3 regions of the Liquorilactobacillus satsumensis genome follow, and region 2 is predicted to be linked to each of the others. Evidence: predicted binding sites of a transcription regulator. Region 2 holds the regulator's gene; each other region holds the start of a gene.
What was found. Region 2 encodes CtsR, which represses protease genes until heat stress. Its sites were predicted from a motif close to TTGGTCAAAAAAGGTCAAANA; they were not measured.

Region 1: clpP (ATP-dependent Clp endopeptidase proteolytic subunit ClpP) is a predicted target of CtsR. The motif match lies at 2,216-2,236, and genes of this name have one in related genera.
Region 3: AB3Y88_RS09445 (ATP-dependent Clp protease ATP-binding subunit) is a predicted target of CtsR. The motif match lies at 2,338-2,358, and genes of this name have one in related genera.

The regions. Positions count from the first base shown of each region.
Region 1 is NZ_OZ061606.1:628,928-633,960, forward strand. Features, by position in the region: gene rpoN (RNA polymerase factor sigma-54) at 1-1,066, opposite strand, end outside; tRNA gene AB3Y88_RS02950 (tRNA-Arg) at 1,131-1,202, shown strand; gene AB3Y88_RS02955 (hypothetical protein) at 1,514-1,819, opposite strand; gene clpP (ATP-dependent Clp endopeptidase proteolytic subunit ClpP) at 2,314-2,907, shown strand; gene whiA (DNA-binding protein WhiA) at 3,132-4,082, opposite strand; gene yvcK (uridine diphosphate-N-acetylglucosamine-binding protein YvcK) at 4,103-5,033, opposite strand, start outside.
Region 2 is NZ_OZ061606.1:932,791-937,823, reverse strand. Features, by position in the region: rRNA gene AB3Y88_RS04555 (23S ribosomal RNA) at 1-357, shown strand, start outside; rRNA gene rrf (5S ribosomal RNA) at 443-559, shown strand; tRNA gene AB3Y88_RS04545 (tRNA-Val) at 566-638, shown strand; tRNA gene AB3Y88_RS04540 (tRNA-Lys) at 641-713, shown strand; tRNA gene AB3Y88_RS04535 (tRNA-Leu) at 726-810, shown strand; tRNA gene AB3Y88_RS04530 (tRNA-Thr) at 820-895, shown strand; tRNA gene AB3Y88_RS04525 (tRNA-Gly) at 903-974, shown strand; tRNA gene AB3Y88_RS04520 (tRNA-Leu) at 1,003-1,088, shown strand; tRNA gene AB3Y88_RS04515 (tRNA-Arg) at 1,105-1,178, shown strand; tRNA gene AB3Y88_RS04510 (tRNA-Pro) at 1,195-1,268, shown strand; tRNA gene AB3Y88_RS04505 (tRNA-Pro) at 1,309-1,382, shown strand; gene AB3Y88_RS04500 (CtsR family transcriptional regulator) at 1,764-2,231, shown strand; gene AB3Y88_RS04495 (ATP-dependent Clp protease ATP-binding subunit) at 2,249-4,729, shown strand.
Region 3 is NZ_OZ061606.1:2,054,582-2,059,614, reverse strand. Features, by position in the region: gene ptsP (phosphoenolpyruvate--protein phosphotransferase) at 1-1,590, opposite strand, end outside; gene AB3Y88_RS09455 (phosphocarrier protein HPr) at 1,590-1,856, opposite strand; gene AB3Y88_RS09450 (hypothetical protein) at 2,046-2,225, opposite strand; gene AB3Y88_RS09445 (ATP-dependent Clp protease ATP-binding subunit) at 2,397-4,604, shown strand; gene AB3Y88_RS09440 (DUF1827 family protein) at 4,835-5,033, shown strand, end outside.

The sequences.
Region 1 (5,033 bases), 300 kb from region 2:
CGCCTTGTTCACATTTAAGATATTTGCCATTAACCGCACGACTGATCGTTGATTCATGCAATTGAAGTCGATGGGCAACGTCGCGTAACAATAGCGGCCTCAAAGTTTGGGTCTTTCCCATAAAAAATTCCTGCTGATATTCTAAAATAACCTGACCGACCCGTTCGATAGTTCTGCCTCTTTGTTCAAGGTCCTTTAGCATTTCAGCATATTCATTTTTTTTGAGGCGCAAAAAGTGTTGTAAACTTTTATCAGGCATTTTTTCTAACTGCGCATAATATTTTTCTTTAAACATAATCACCGGTTGGGTCTTCTTAGTAACCGTTAACTCTAAGGTCTGCTGATCAGCACTTCGTTTGACTACTAAATCAGGGTAGACATAGCCAATATCGTCGCCCCCAAATGCAGCGCCTGGTGCTGGAGATAATGTTTTGATATAATCAGCGATCTGCTGCACTTCCCCCAAACTAAGCTTAAACTTGTGTGTCAGTTCATTCCACTTATGATCTGCAAACTCATGAAACATCTGCGTAATTACTGCCGCTGCCATTGCAGGCGCTTTGTCATCATTTTCAATTTGCAATAACAAACACTCCTGCAAGTCTCGTGCTCCGACACCTGGTGGATCAAGACGTTGCAGCAATGTCAAAGCATCCAGCAGCGTCGTCCGATCAACATGCGTCTGCTGAATAATTTCTTCCAGATCAACTGTTAGATAACCATTTGTATCTAAATGGTCAATCAAAAAGACCACCCAGCCACGAAGGACAGTCTTTCTCATCGTCAAATGGACTTGCGCCAAGAGATATTCGAAGAGCGATTGTGTTTTATGTTCTGGTGCTTTTAAAAAAGTTTCCTTTGGAAGATCAGTTGCAGACGCACCCGCCTGGTAGTTCATGCCACCCTTTACTACAATAAAGGGATTATCCAGCTGTTTTTGGGCCAAAAACTCATGAAGATCTTCAATGCTAAAACGTAAAACCTGCAAGGATTGCTGCATTTTCTGCGTCATTGCTAGTTTTTGAACTTGTTTTTGCTCCTGTCCAAAGCTTTGTTCAAGTGCCAATTTAATTCACCTACTTTTTATACTTGTATATTTGGATCAATTCAGTTAAAATGGATAGAGTATTGCGCCGCTAGTGTAATGGATCGCACGCAAGATTCCGGTTCTTGTAATGTGGGTTCGACTCCCACGTGGCGCATTAAACTAATTTTTTGTGAAAGCCTCATACTGATTGAGGCTTTTTTATTGCCCTATTTTTGACCTTTCTAGGCCTAGCAACAGACTTTGTAACGCTTTCTTTTTAATGATAACATTCACGCTCTGTTTTTACCAAAATAATAGGCATAACCATAGCTGACTCTTTTGCGGATTACAGCCAAAAGAACTCTTAATTGATCTTTTTCATTCAAGCTCTGCCAACCTCAGTTTGAACAATTTTTTTCAATAAAAAAGCCTTCCAACCAAGCAGAGCTGAATCGTCTGCTTAACTGGAAGGAAACAACGTAAACACTAAAGCGTCTTTTCTTTGACAATATCATTCTTAATATCATCGTACTTAACATTATCCATTCTGTAAGAATCCTTCACTGAAATCTTGGAGATCTTCATATCAGGCCTTTGCGGAAAAGCCGCGCCGTCTGCATGCTGAATTGTGTTATTCTCTGGATTATTCTCACTTACAATTACCAGATGCCCGCTGCCTTGAACAGTTGTTGCGACAGCATCTTCACTCTCTTCGTTAGTAGTTCCAATATAGACACAAAACTCAGATTCGTCTCCAATGATTAATTTTAAATTCTCTAAGACTTTTGCCAAAAAATCACTTCCTTATAGTGGACAAAGGCGTCATACATCACCAGTACGACGCCTTCTAATTAAGTTAGTTACATTAAATTAATTCAAAATTTTATTACAAGAACCAAAGTCAAATTCTAGCTTCCAAGATTCTGCCCCTACCTCTACAGAATCATTACAGCTCCAAAACTGCGCCCAAATTATGAAAGATCAAAAAACTCAATACTGATTTGTAAATTAAATAACGCTCAATATGTAATGATTATACCATTGATGCAGTTCAGTTGGCAATTTTTTGCTCACGCTTCTTAATTTACCTCACTTTTCTTTTACAGTAGCCCCATAATTTTTACAAAGTTACAGCTTGTAAGCTTGTCCTTCTCCCAAACCTTTTTTATTTTTATGAACTGGTTCTTTTGTTTGACCTTTTTTGACCAACGGGTTAAACTAGCAATACAGACGTTAGAATGCTAAACTAAAAACGTCAATTAATTAATTTGAGGAGGTTTCAGTTCATGAATTTAGTTCCTACAGTAATTGAACAATCATCTCGCGGAGAACGTGCCTACGATATCTACTCACGCTTGTTAAAAGATCGGATTATTATGCTTTCCGGTGAAGTCAATGATGACATGGCAAATGCAATCATTGCGCAGCTGCTTTTCTTAGATGCACAAGATTCTGAAAAAGATATCTATATCTACATCAACTCTCCTGGTGGCAGTGTTTCGGCTGGATTGGCAATTTACGATACAATGAATTTTGTCAAAGCTGATGTTCAAACAATCGTAATGGGAATGGCAGCTTCAATGGCCAGTGTACTAGCGACTGCTGGCGAAAAGGGCAAACGTTTTGCCTTACCAAACTCAGAAATATTGATCCATCAACCATTAGGTGGAGCGCAAGGCCAAGCAACCGAAATCAGTATTGCGGCTGAACATATTTTAAAAACCCGCAAACTGATTAACAAAATTTTATCCGATGGTTCTGGTCAAGATATCGAAACCATCAATCATGATACTGAACGTGATAAATTCATGACGGCTTCTGAAGCTGTCTCATACGGTTTAATCGATGGGATTATGAAGAATAAAAAAGAAGTCAAATAAGCTGGTTTAATGCTTGGATTGTCTATAATCAGGTAATTCAAATAAGGCAAGGGGCTGTGACAAAAGTTAACTTTTGTCACAGCCCCTCTTTTATTCCGGATAAACGTGTTCCATAAGTCAAAACTCTCCGTCTAACTTCGAATTACTCATAGCAAAGTACTCGCTATGTTTGTAATTTCAAGTTAGTACTCAAATTTTCCCGACTTATGTCACACTCTCTAGCCTTATTTATATTCCGAAACTTCTAAACCTGCACGCATTTTTGTTGCCAATTCATTCAACTTACGTAAGCGATGGTTAACTCCTGACTTAGAGATCGGACCTCCAGGAACGATTTCACCTAATTCCTTTAGGCTAATCTCTGGATGGGTCACCCGGGTACGCGCAACATCTTGCAACTTAGGCGGAAGCTTATTGAGCCCCATCCGTTCATCAAGATATTTGATATTTTCAATTTGCCGATTAGCGGCATCCGCCACCTTATTCATATTAGCATTCTCGCAATTAACAATCCGATTCACAGAGTTGCGCATATCGCGCACAATCCGAATGTCCTCAAATTTAAGCATTGCATTTGTTGCACCAATCAGCGACAAAAAGTCAGCAATCTTTTCTGCTTCTTTAAGATAGGTAATATACCCGCTGCGTCTTTCCGTCTTACGGGCGTTCAACCCATAACGATTAATCAATTGACAAATTGCATTATTCTGCTCTTCATAAAGTGAATAGATCTCCAAATGGTACCTGCTAGTCTCTGGATTATTGACTGAGCCGGCCGCTAAAAACGCGCCCCGTAAATATGACCGAATCTGTGCATCATCAGTTAGTAAATCTAATTGAAGTGTCGGTTGTAAATGATAATCATCTAAAATTTTTAAATCATTTAACACCGTTTCGCTGCCGCGTTTGAGTCGCACAATATACAGATTGTTTTTCTTGAGCTTCATTTTACGCCGAACCAGCAATTCACTTTCAACATCATAAAACTTCTTTAGCAATTGATAGATTCGGCGCGCAATCGCAGGATTTTCAGTTTGGATGTTCAAAACAAAATGATGATTAATGATACTCACCGCGCCATTCATCCGAATTAGCGCCATTAACTCCGCTTTAGCATTTCCAAAGTGAACTTCCAAAGTCGTAAGTTCTTTCTTAACATCACTCGCATATGACAATGGAATCCCCTCCTTTAGGCCTAATTAAACTCACCGTCAAACCATGATAGCGGTCTGCCTGTCAACCGCAATAATTCATCCACAACTTGATTACCATTATGGAAAACACCATGATCTCGCAGTTCCAGGAAATTATTTGAAATCACGCGGCATCCCTGCTCACGTAACCCTTTGAAATCATGTTTAACTTGGTACAGATATTCTCCATACTTTTGATGATCCATATAGTCGGCTGGAACGGGCTCTGTGTTTACCAAGACAGTATCAATAAACTGCTTCCCCATATGCCGATTCAAAACCCGCACATGATCTGCATCAGTAAAATGTTCAGTCTCACCTTTTTGGGTCATAATATTACAAATATAAATGACTTCTGCACTAGTCTGACAAACAGCAGCACCCAAGTTTGAAATCATCAAGTTGGGTAAAATGCTTGTAAATAAACTGCCTGGTCCTAAAACGATTTGATCAGCATCCATAATCGCCGCAATAACCTCATCAACGGCACGTGGTGGTGTCCCATCGCTGCCTGACACCCAGGCCCTTTCAATGGTCTTTTCAGCCGCAGAAATCTCAGATTCACCCGCTAGGACGCTCCCATCGGAAAATTGGGCATTCAAGACAAGGGGTTCGTTGGCTGCCGGATAGACATGTCCCTCAACGTCCATCATGCGTGAGAGCTCTTGCACGGCATTAAAAATACCATTATCATTCATCTCCGATAAAGCGGCAATGATTAGATTACCAATCGCATGTCCAGAGAAAAATTGATCTGTCGAAATAAAGCGATATTGAAAAATTCGTTTATAAATGGGCGCCATATTTGAAAGTGCAACTAAAACATTCCGAATATCACCTGGAGGAACAACATTAATATAATCACGAATAACACCTGACGAACCTCCATCGTCAGCTACCGTAACAATTGCAGTAATATCGGCATTTTTTTTA
Region 2 (5,033 bases):
GGGTTGGGCTGTTCGCCCATTAAAGCGGTACGCGAGCTGGGTTCAGAACGTCGTGAGACAGTTCGGTCCCTATCCGTCGCGGGCGTAGGAAATTTGAGAGGATCTGTCCTTAGTACGAGAGGACCGGGATGGACACACCGCTGGTGTACCAGTTGTTCCGCCAGGAGCATCGCTGGGTAGCTACGTGTGGATGAGATAAACGCTGAAAGCATCTAAGTGCGAAACTCACCTCGAGATAAGATTTCCCATTTCTTCGGAAAGTAAGACCCCTGAGAGAAGATCAGGTAGATAGGTTGGAAGTGGAAGTACAGTGATGTATGGAGCGGACCAAAACTAATCGGTCGAGGACTTAACCAAAAGAAAAAAACGGAGTTTTTGGAAGTTAACGCAAAGCAGAAGAAATATTAGCTAGTTTTGAGGGAACAAGGTTTTCTCAAAAGAGTGCGGTGATGATGGCAGGAAGGATACACCTGTTTCCATTTCGAACACAGAAGTTAAGCTTCTTAGCGCCAAGAGTAGTTGGGGGATCGCCCCCTGCGAGGGTAGGTCGTTGCCGTGCGATGTTGGAGGATTAGCTCAGTTGGGAGAGCGTCTGCCTTACAAGCAGAGGGTCACAGGTTCGAGCCCTGTATCCTCCATCGAGTCGTTAGCTCAGTCGGTAGAGCATCTGACTTTTAATCAGAGGGTCGACAGTTCGAGCCTGTCACGACTCATGCGTCAATTTTGCGGGTGTGGCGGAATTGGCAGACGCACTAGATTTAGGTTCTAGCGTTGAAAGACGTGGGGGTTCAAATCCCTTCACCCGCACCATTTATTTTTGCCGACTTAGCTCAGTTGGTAGAGCATCTGATTTGTAATCAGAGGGTCGGGCGTTCGAATCGTCTAGTCGGCACCATTTTTATGCGGAAGTAGTTCAGTGGTAGAACATCACCTTGCCATGGTGGGGGTCGCGGGTTCGAATCCCGTCTTCCGCTTGTTTATTGTTTTTTATTGCCGTTTTTTGCCGGGGTGGCGGAACTGGCAGACGCACAGGACTTAAAATCCTGCGGTAAGTGATTACCGTACCGGTTCGATTCCGGTCCTCGGCATTATAAAAATATTTTTGCACCCATAGCGCAATTGGATAGAGTGTCTGACTACGAATCAGAAGGTTGTAGGTTCGACTCCTACTGGGTGCATTTTTGTTTTATTTATCGGGAAGTAGCTCAGCTTGGTAGAGCACCTGGTTTGGGACCAGGGGGTCGCAGGTTCGAATCCTGTCTTCCCGATCATCCTCAGTTTTAAACAATCAGTTTTGTGTATTGTTTTCGGGAAGTAGCTCAGCTTGGTAGAGCACTACGTTCGGGACGTAGGGGTCGCAAGTTCGAATCTTGTTTTCCCGATATGAGTTAGATCAGTGAAACATGTTAATATAACAATTTAGAGTTAGCTCTAATTTGAGAATTGATGAAGGTCAGTTTTCAGATTAGAGCTTTTTACTTTTTAATAAGAGTAAGAGTTAGAAAGCAGCGATCAAATTCAGTTACTGCAAATTAATGATGGCAAAAGATAATTGGACATGGTAATGTGCAGATTATAAAATGAAATTAAGAAGTTAAACCAAAGATAGTTGGTGGATTTTTGCTAATAATAGAGAAGGGACTAGACTATCTTCAAAACCATGTGTGGTAAATATTTTGCAAATCCGAATTAATAACTTTGCTTTTTAGAAATTTTTTCGTATAATGAAAGTCAATATTAGTCAAATTCAAGGAGATGATTGCATGCAAGGTCAGAATATTTCAGATATTATTGAAAAATATCTGAAAAGTATCTTGGCTGATTCACGTCAAGTTGAAATCAGACGTTCTGAAATTGCTCAACTTTTTAATTGCGTACCATCTCAGATTAATTATGTAATCAACACACGTTTTACGATCCAAAATGGATATATAGTAAGAAGCAAACGCGGAGGCGGTGGTTATATCAGAATTGCAAAGGTAAATTTAGTTGAGGATTCCACTGTTTTAGATGATCTGCTTTCATTAATCGGTGACGAGATCGATCTGAATAAGGCTTTTCAAATTATTCAAAGCTTGTTTCAGGATGGTTTCTTATCACGAAGAGAAGCAAATATTATTCTAGCGTCAATTGATAGAAAAACATTAGCATTTGAGAGCCACAAACTTGAAAATGTTTTGCGAGCGCGTATCCTTGTAAATGTATTAAATCGTCTGCGTTACGATGATTAGAAAGTGAGGGCACAATTATGGATAACTTATTTACTCCCAGTGCAAGAAAGGTTTTGGTCTTAGCACAGGAACAGGCAAAGTATTTCCGGCACCAGGCAATTGGGACAGAACATCTGCTACTCGCTTTAACGCTTGAGGAAAATGGGATTGCGGCAAAAGTTTTAAAACAATTCATTGTGACAGAGACTGATGTGCGCGAAGAAATCGAACGACTTGCTGGTTATGGAACTTTGAAACGGACTAGCAAGGGTTATCTGCCGTATTCTCCGCGGGCGAAAGAGATTTTAGCGGTTGCTGGTGAAGAAGCCAAGCGAACCAACTCAATTAAAATTGGAACTGAGCATCTGTTATTGGCCCTGTTGCGAAACAACGACATCCTGTCAACTCGAATTCTTCAAGGATTAAATGTTGATACTCGCAGAATGTATCAAGCAATTGTGCATAAATTGGGTCTTAGTGAAGCACAAATGAAGAAGTATGAAAAAAAGGCGACTAAATCTGCTGGAACACCAACGTTGAATTCATTAGCACGGGATTTAACCGAGCTAGCGCGTAAAAAGAAAATTGATCCCGTGATTGGGCGCGAAAAAGAAGTTAGACGCTTAATCCAAGTTTTAAGTAGACGAACCAAGAATAATCCAGTTTTACTGGGTGAACCTGGAGTTGGAAAAACGGCGATTGCTGAAGGTTTGGCCGAATACATTGTCAAGGGTGATGTTCCAGAGTCATTGCAAAACAAGCGCGTGATGATGTTGGATATGGGCTCATTAGTTGCAGGTACAAAGTATCGTGGTGAGTTTGAAGATCGTGTTAAAAAAATTATTGATGAGATTTATGCTGATGGACATGTAGTTCTCTTCATTGATGAGTTGCATACCTTGATTGGAGCTGGTGGAGCTGAAGGTGCAATTGATGCTTCTAATATTTTAAAACCAGCATTAGCACGAGGAGAAGTTCAAGTTATTGGTGCAACAACCTTGGATGAATTTCAAAAATATATTGAAACAGATTCTGCACTTGAACGGCGGTTTGCCAAGATATTAGTTGAAGAACCTTCTACTAAGGATACAGTTGCAATTCTTAAAGGATTGCGGCCGAGTTATGAAGAACATCATCAACTCAAAATCACAGATGAAGCACTTGAGGCAGCGGTCAGTTTAAGTGTCCGTTATATTTCGGATCGTTTCCTTCCTGACAAAGCAATCGATTTGATGGATGAAGCTGCAGCTCGTGTGCGGCTTGACAATGTTGGACAATCCAAGAAGATTGCTAACAAACAGGCTGCACTCAAGGAATTGGAAGGGCAAAAGATTGTGGCCCTCAGTGCAGAACAATTTGAAGAAGCTGCGGCAATTCGTAAGAAAGAATTACGTGCGAAACAGCAACTTGACAAGCTGACGGAAGCTGCAGCTGAAAAAAAGGGACAGTATGATACAAAAGTTACTGAAGAAGATGTAGCAGCAGTCGCTTCTGAGTGGACAGGTGTACCTTTGACACAAATGAAGAAAAAAGAATCAGAACGTTTGCTTGATTTGGAGAAAGTTCTTCATAAGCGAGTGATTGGTCAAGATGAAGCTGTTTCTGCAGTTTCACGCGCAATCAGACGAGCACGAAGCGGTTTGAAAGATCCTGATAGGCCCGTGGGCTCATTTATCTTCTTAGGACCGACAGGTGTCGGGAAGACTGAGTTAGCGAAGGCTTTGGCACAAGCGATGTTTGGTTCAGATGATGCAATGATCAGAATCGACATGAGTGAGTACATGGAGAAGTACGCAACTAGTCGTTTAATTGGCTCGCCTCCTGGCTACGTGGGTTATGAAGAAGGCGGACAGCTGACTGAGAAAGTTAGACAGCATCCTTACTCCGTAGTTTTATTTGATGAAATTGAAAAAGCACATCCAGATGTTTTCAATATTCTTTTGCAAGTGTTGGATGATGGTTATCTTTCAGATTCAAAAGGCAGACAAGTTGATTTTAGAAATACGATCATTATTATGACCTCTAACTTGGGTGCAACCGCACTTAGAGATGAAAAGGAAGTTGGTTTTGCAAGCGTCTCTGTGCAAGATAACTTTAAGGAGATGTCAAAGCGAATTCGCGAGATTCTTAAAAAGACATTTAGGCCCGAATTTCTCAACCGAATTGATGAAAATGTTATCTTCCACCCACTGAAGAAAGAAGAGCTGCATCAGATTGTCAAATTGATGGCGAAAGATTTGCTCGATCGTGTGCGTGAACAAAACGTGGAGATTAAAATTACTCCTGCTGCAATTGATGTTATCGGCAAGGCTGGTTTCGATCCGGAGTATGGTGCAAGACCAATTCGGCGAGCATTGCAGACAAGAGTCGAGGATCGTTTAAGTGAGTTATTGATTACCGGGCAAGTGAAAGTCGGCAGTAAAGTTACAATTGGTGCAAGCAAAGGCAAGATTAATTTTTCGGTAAAAGATGAAGATAACGATTCTAACAGAGGACGCAACAAACAACTGACAAAATAATAAAATAAAGCTTTTTTCACCAAAAGGGTGTCGGTTTATGACATGCAAGTGCTAAGGGGGTGGATCAAAACATTAGTTTTGGACCAATCCCTTAGCTTTGTTTTGCAAGGCTTGTCCTAGTGCGGCATACTTCTGTGGATTTCTCCTTAAAATCAACATTAAACTTGACAGTCTTTAAAAAGCTTGTTATAGTAAGTAATTGCAAAACTGTGAAATATTTGACAGCTGTGATCTATTGTCCATAGTTGTCTTGATAGGAAGCAAAAATAGTGGTTATCACCCGTTGAGGTGTGTGCTGTTTTTG
Region 3 (5,033 bases), 1.1 Mb from region 2:
CGTTGCACTCATAGAGAATTCATCAAGTCCAAGACCGGTTAAAATCGGCACTGCAACTTGATCTCCAGCCATTTCACCGCACATTCCTGTCCATTTGCCTTCAGCATGAGAAGCATCAATGATGTTCTTAATCAAGCGTAGGATTGACGGATTGTAAGGTTGATAGAGGTAAGAAACATGTTCATTACCACGATCAGCTGCCATTGAATATTGGATCAAGTCATTGGTTCCGATACTGAAGAAATCGGAATATTTAGCCAACTTATCCGCAATCATTGCTGCAGCAGGAATTTCCATCATCATCCCAACTTCGATATGATCTGCAACTGGTGTCCCAGCAGCAATTAATTTGGCTCTTTCTTCCTCATAAATTGCTTTTGCAGCCTTAAATTCTTTAACAGTCGCAATCATTGGGAACATAATCGCCAACTGACCATAGTGTGAAGCCCGTAGCAAGGCACGTAATTGCGTTCTGAAAATATCTTGTTTATCAAGACTAATTCGAATCGCACGGTAACCCAAGAATGGATTCATTTCTTCTGGCAATGGCAGATATGGTAATTCTTTGTCCCCACCGATATCCATTGTCCGAACTACAACCTGCCTGCCGCTTAGGCCTTCGACAGCTTGTTTGTAAGCTTTAAATTGGTCTTCTTCACTTGGAAGTTCACTAGAATCCATATACAGAAATTCAGAACGGAAAAGTCCAACAGCTTCTGCCCCGTTGTCATTTGCGCCCTCAACATCTTTAGGAGTTCCAATATTAGCACCTAAAATAAATTGCTTTCCATCTGCCGTAACAGACTTAGCATCTTTTAGTTGCTTCCATTCAGCTTTTTGTTTTGCAAAAGCAGTTGCTTTTTGCTGATATTCTTTAAGTTCGCTAGCTGATGGATCTACAAGTGCAATCCCGGCAGTTCCATCAACAATTACCTCTTGGCCTTCTTTAATACTTGCTGTTGCATTGCCGGAACCAACAATCGCAGGAATTTCAAGTGTGCGTGACATAATTGCAGAATGAGAAGTTCTGCCGCCAATATCAGTAATAAAGCCCTTGACAAATTTGCGATCCAACTGTGCTGTATCTGAAGGAGTTAAATCGTGCGCAATAATCACAACTTCATCATTAATCAAAGCTGGATTAGGCAAAGTAACACCCAACAAATGACTGAGAACCCGCTTTGTAACATCGCGAATATCACCAGCACGTTCCTGCATGTATGCATTGTCTGTCATGCCTTCAAACATGGCAATAAAAGTATCAGTAACATCTTTTAACGCTTTTTCAGCATTTACCTTGTCTTCTTTGATCTTTTTCTCAATGTTTCCAATGAGTTCTGGATCAGACAAAATGGTCAGATGCGCTTCGAAAACCTCAGCTTCTTCAGCTCCAAGATTTGCTGTTGCTTTTTCCTTGATGATCTTTAATTCAGCTTTTGCTTCGTCAACCGCTTTACCTAACCGTTTAATTTCAGCTTCAGGGTCATCAACCGCTGTTTCGGAAAATGATAAGTCGGGTTGTACAAGCATATATGCTTTTGCAGCAGCAATTCCATCACTGGCTGCAATCCCCTTTAACTTTTCCGTCATTATTCAGCAAGTCCTTCCTTTTTCATTGTGTCTGCAATTGCAGCAACTGCGTCAGCTTCATCTGCACCGTCAGCAGCAATTGTAACGTCAGCATTTTGGCCTACGCCTAATGACATCACACCCATAATTGATTTCAAGTTAACTGATTTGCCATTATAAGACAAAGTTACATCTGCGTTAAATTTGCTAGCAGCTTGCACCAAAAGTGTTGCTGGACGAGCATGAATACCTGTTTCTGCGATGATGTGAAATTCTTTCTTTTCCATAGTTGAATCGAGCTCCTTTGCATTCTATAAGTATTTTTAAGGACTGTAACGCATTTGACTAATGAAAATATTTTAAGAACACGTTTTCATTAATAAATAGCGCGACTCTCCCCACCAGAGTAAATGGTAGCATGAATCAAATTCCAAGACAACCCCCTTTCTACTTATATCTAATTAAGTTGTGCCCGCTTAATTTTCATAGTGATAGGTGATTACACCATTTCGTTGAGCAATGCCGACAATTCTTTTACGCTGTTGAAAATTCATCAAAACTGGTTGAAATTTCATAAAATCGGCTGCAGTAACTTCTAATTTATCGAGCTTGCCAGCAACCAAATCTTCTAAAGAACGCTGATATTCTTCTTCCATGCCATTCACCCTCTTTTCCTTGCGCTTAATGATATCCGAATATTAAAAAAAACACAAATATCCGAGCATTAGGCTTGCACTTGTCGCACAAACTGAGTATACTTTCCCGTGAAAGGTCAAAGAAAGTCAAACTATCTTTGATTACTAAAAAAGGAAGGTCGTGAAACGACGATGATATGTCAAAATTGCCATCAAAATCCTGCTACTATTCATCTTTCCACTAGTATTAATGGCAGACAAACATCAATCGATCTTTGTCAAAGCTGTTATCGCGCAATGAAAGAAAGAGCCCAAGGAAATAACTTGCAAGATTCAACCCAAGATCCCTTCGGATTCGGAAGCTTGAACGACATTTTCCGTTCGATGGGTAACGAGGCACCAAATAATCCACAGTACCAAAACAGAGCGGAAAATCAACAGCAATTTGCTGGCAATGGTGGCCGCGGCAATCGTGGTGGCGGAATATTGGCACAATATGGCCTGGACCTCACTGCTGAAGCAAAGAACAATAAAATTGATCCAGTGATCGGCCGTGATAAAGAGATCGCACGTGTCACTGAGATCCTTAATAGACGAACAAAGAATAATCCAGTGCTAATTGGTGAAGCTGGTGTGGGTAAGACAGCTGTTGTTGAAGGACTAGCACAAAAAATTGTAAATGGTGATGTTCCGCAAAAGTTACTCAATAAACGAGTAATCCGCTTAGATGTGGTTTCATTAGTTCAGGGAACCGGTATTCGTGGACAATTCGAGCAGCGAATGCAGCAATTAATGACTGAATTAAAGCAAAATCAGGACATCATTCTCTTTATTGATGAAATTCACGAAATTGTTGGTGCAGGCAATGCGGAAGGCGGGATGGATGCTGGAAACGTTTTGAAGCCCGCCCTAGCACGTGGAGAACTTCAATTAGTCGGGGCTACTACGATGAACGAATACCGTGCAATCGAAAAAGATGCAGCACTTGCACGTAGACTCCAACCTGTTCAGGTCAACGAACCAACTACTGCTGAAACAATCGCGATCTTGAAGGGGATTCAGAAAAAATACGAGGCTTACCATCATGTTCGTTACACTCCTCAAGCAATTAAGGCAGCTGTTGAATTATCCAATCGCTACATTCAAGACCGCTTCTTGCCAGATAAAGCAATTGATTTATTGGATGAATCTGGTTCACGTAAGAATTTGACGATTCAAGCTGTTGATCCTCAAGTTATCGAAGAAAAAATCAAAAAAGCTGAGGAACAAAAAAAGGATGCTTTACAAAAGGAAGACTACGAAAAAGCTGCCTACTATCGCGATCAGGAAAATAAATTCTCTCAATTAAAGAATTCAAAAATTGAAACGGAAGATACTCCTGAAATTACCGAAAAAGACATGGAAAAAATTATCGAAGAAAAAACTAATATCCCTGTTGGTGAATTACAACAAAAAGAACAGCAACAGCTTAAAGATTTAGCTTCTTCACTTGAAAAACATGTGATTGGTCAAAATGAGGCCGTTGACAAGGTGGCACGCGCAATTCGGCGTAATCGCATCGGCTTTAATAAATCAGGGCGTCCAATCGGTTCATTTCTATTCGTTGGTCCGACTGGTGTAGGAAAGACCGAGACCGCACGCCAACTTGCAAAAGAACTTTTTGGCACAGAAGATTCAATGATCCGCTTTGATATGAGTGAATATATGGAAAAACACTCGGTTTCAAAATTAATTGGTTCACCTCCTGGTTATGTTGGCTATGAAGAGGCAGGACAATTAACTGAACAAGTTCGTCGCCATCCTTACAGTCTTGTACTTTTAGACGAAATCGAAAAAGCACATCCAGATGTAATGCACATGTTCCTGCAAATTCTTGATGATGGCCGGTTAACCGATTCCCAAGGAAGGACAGTCAGTTTTAAAGATACTATCATTATCATGACCTCGAATGCTGGTAGCGGTGATTCCGTTGCAAACGTTGGCTTTGGCGCAGCAGCGTCAGGTCAGACACATTCCGTACTTGACACACTTTCAAAATACTTCAAACCTGAATTCTTGAACCGTTTTGATGACATTGTTGAGTTTAATCCATTAAGCAAGAAAGATCTGCTTTCAATTGTTTCATTAATGCTTCATGATGTACGCGCAATGCTTGCACACCAAAATCTGACATTGAGTATTACGGATGCAGCCAAAGAAAAGCTGGTAGACTTAGGTTATGATCCTAAGATGGGAGCACGTCCTTTACGCAGAGTTATCCAGGAACAAATTGAAGATAACATTGCAGATTACTATCTCGAACATCCTGAGATTAAAAATTTCGAAGCACAATTAGATGATGGACAAATTAAAATTACAACAGCTGCAGTAATCAATTCTGCTAATAACAACCTTAAGTAACAGCTTTAAGCTGAAGGTTACTAAGCTGAATAAAAAAGGGCTGTGACAATACTGGAGTAAATTTCAGCGTTGCCGCAGCTCTTTTTTCAAAATCAAGTCTGCTTGAATCTAACTGGCAATATTTTCTCGATGTTTTTTTGTAAATTATTAACAAACTAACTTTTTTCTACGTTTCAAGGAAGATTTTATATTATAATGAAGGTAGCAGAAAAGAAGAGGGGGATTTAATTATGCATTTAATTGACGTCAGTAATAGTTATTCAAGAAGGATTCAACGCGAACTAACCCATTCTGATACCCACTTTATCAAAATTTATACTCTTGGCAATACTCGGGTGGTTTTTAAGAAAAAAGCCAATCATGAAGAAATCGTGCTTTCCAATAAAACACGACGCGTCACAGACGAAGAAATTGATTTCGTCCTCCAAA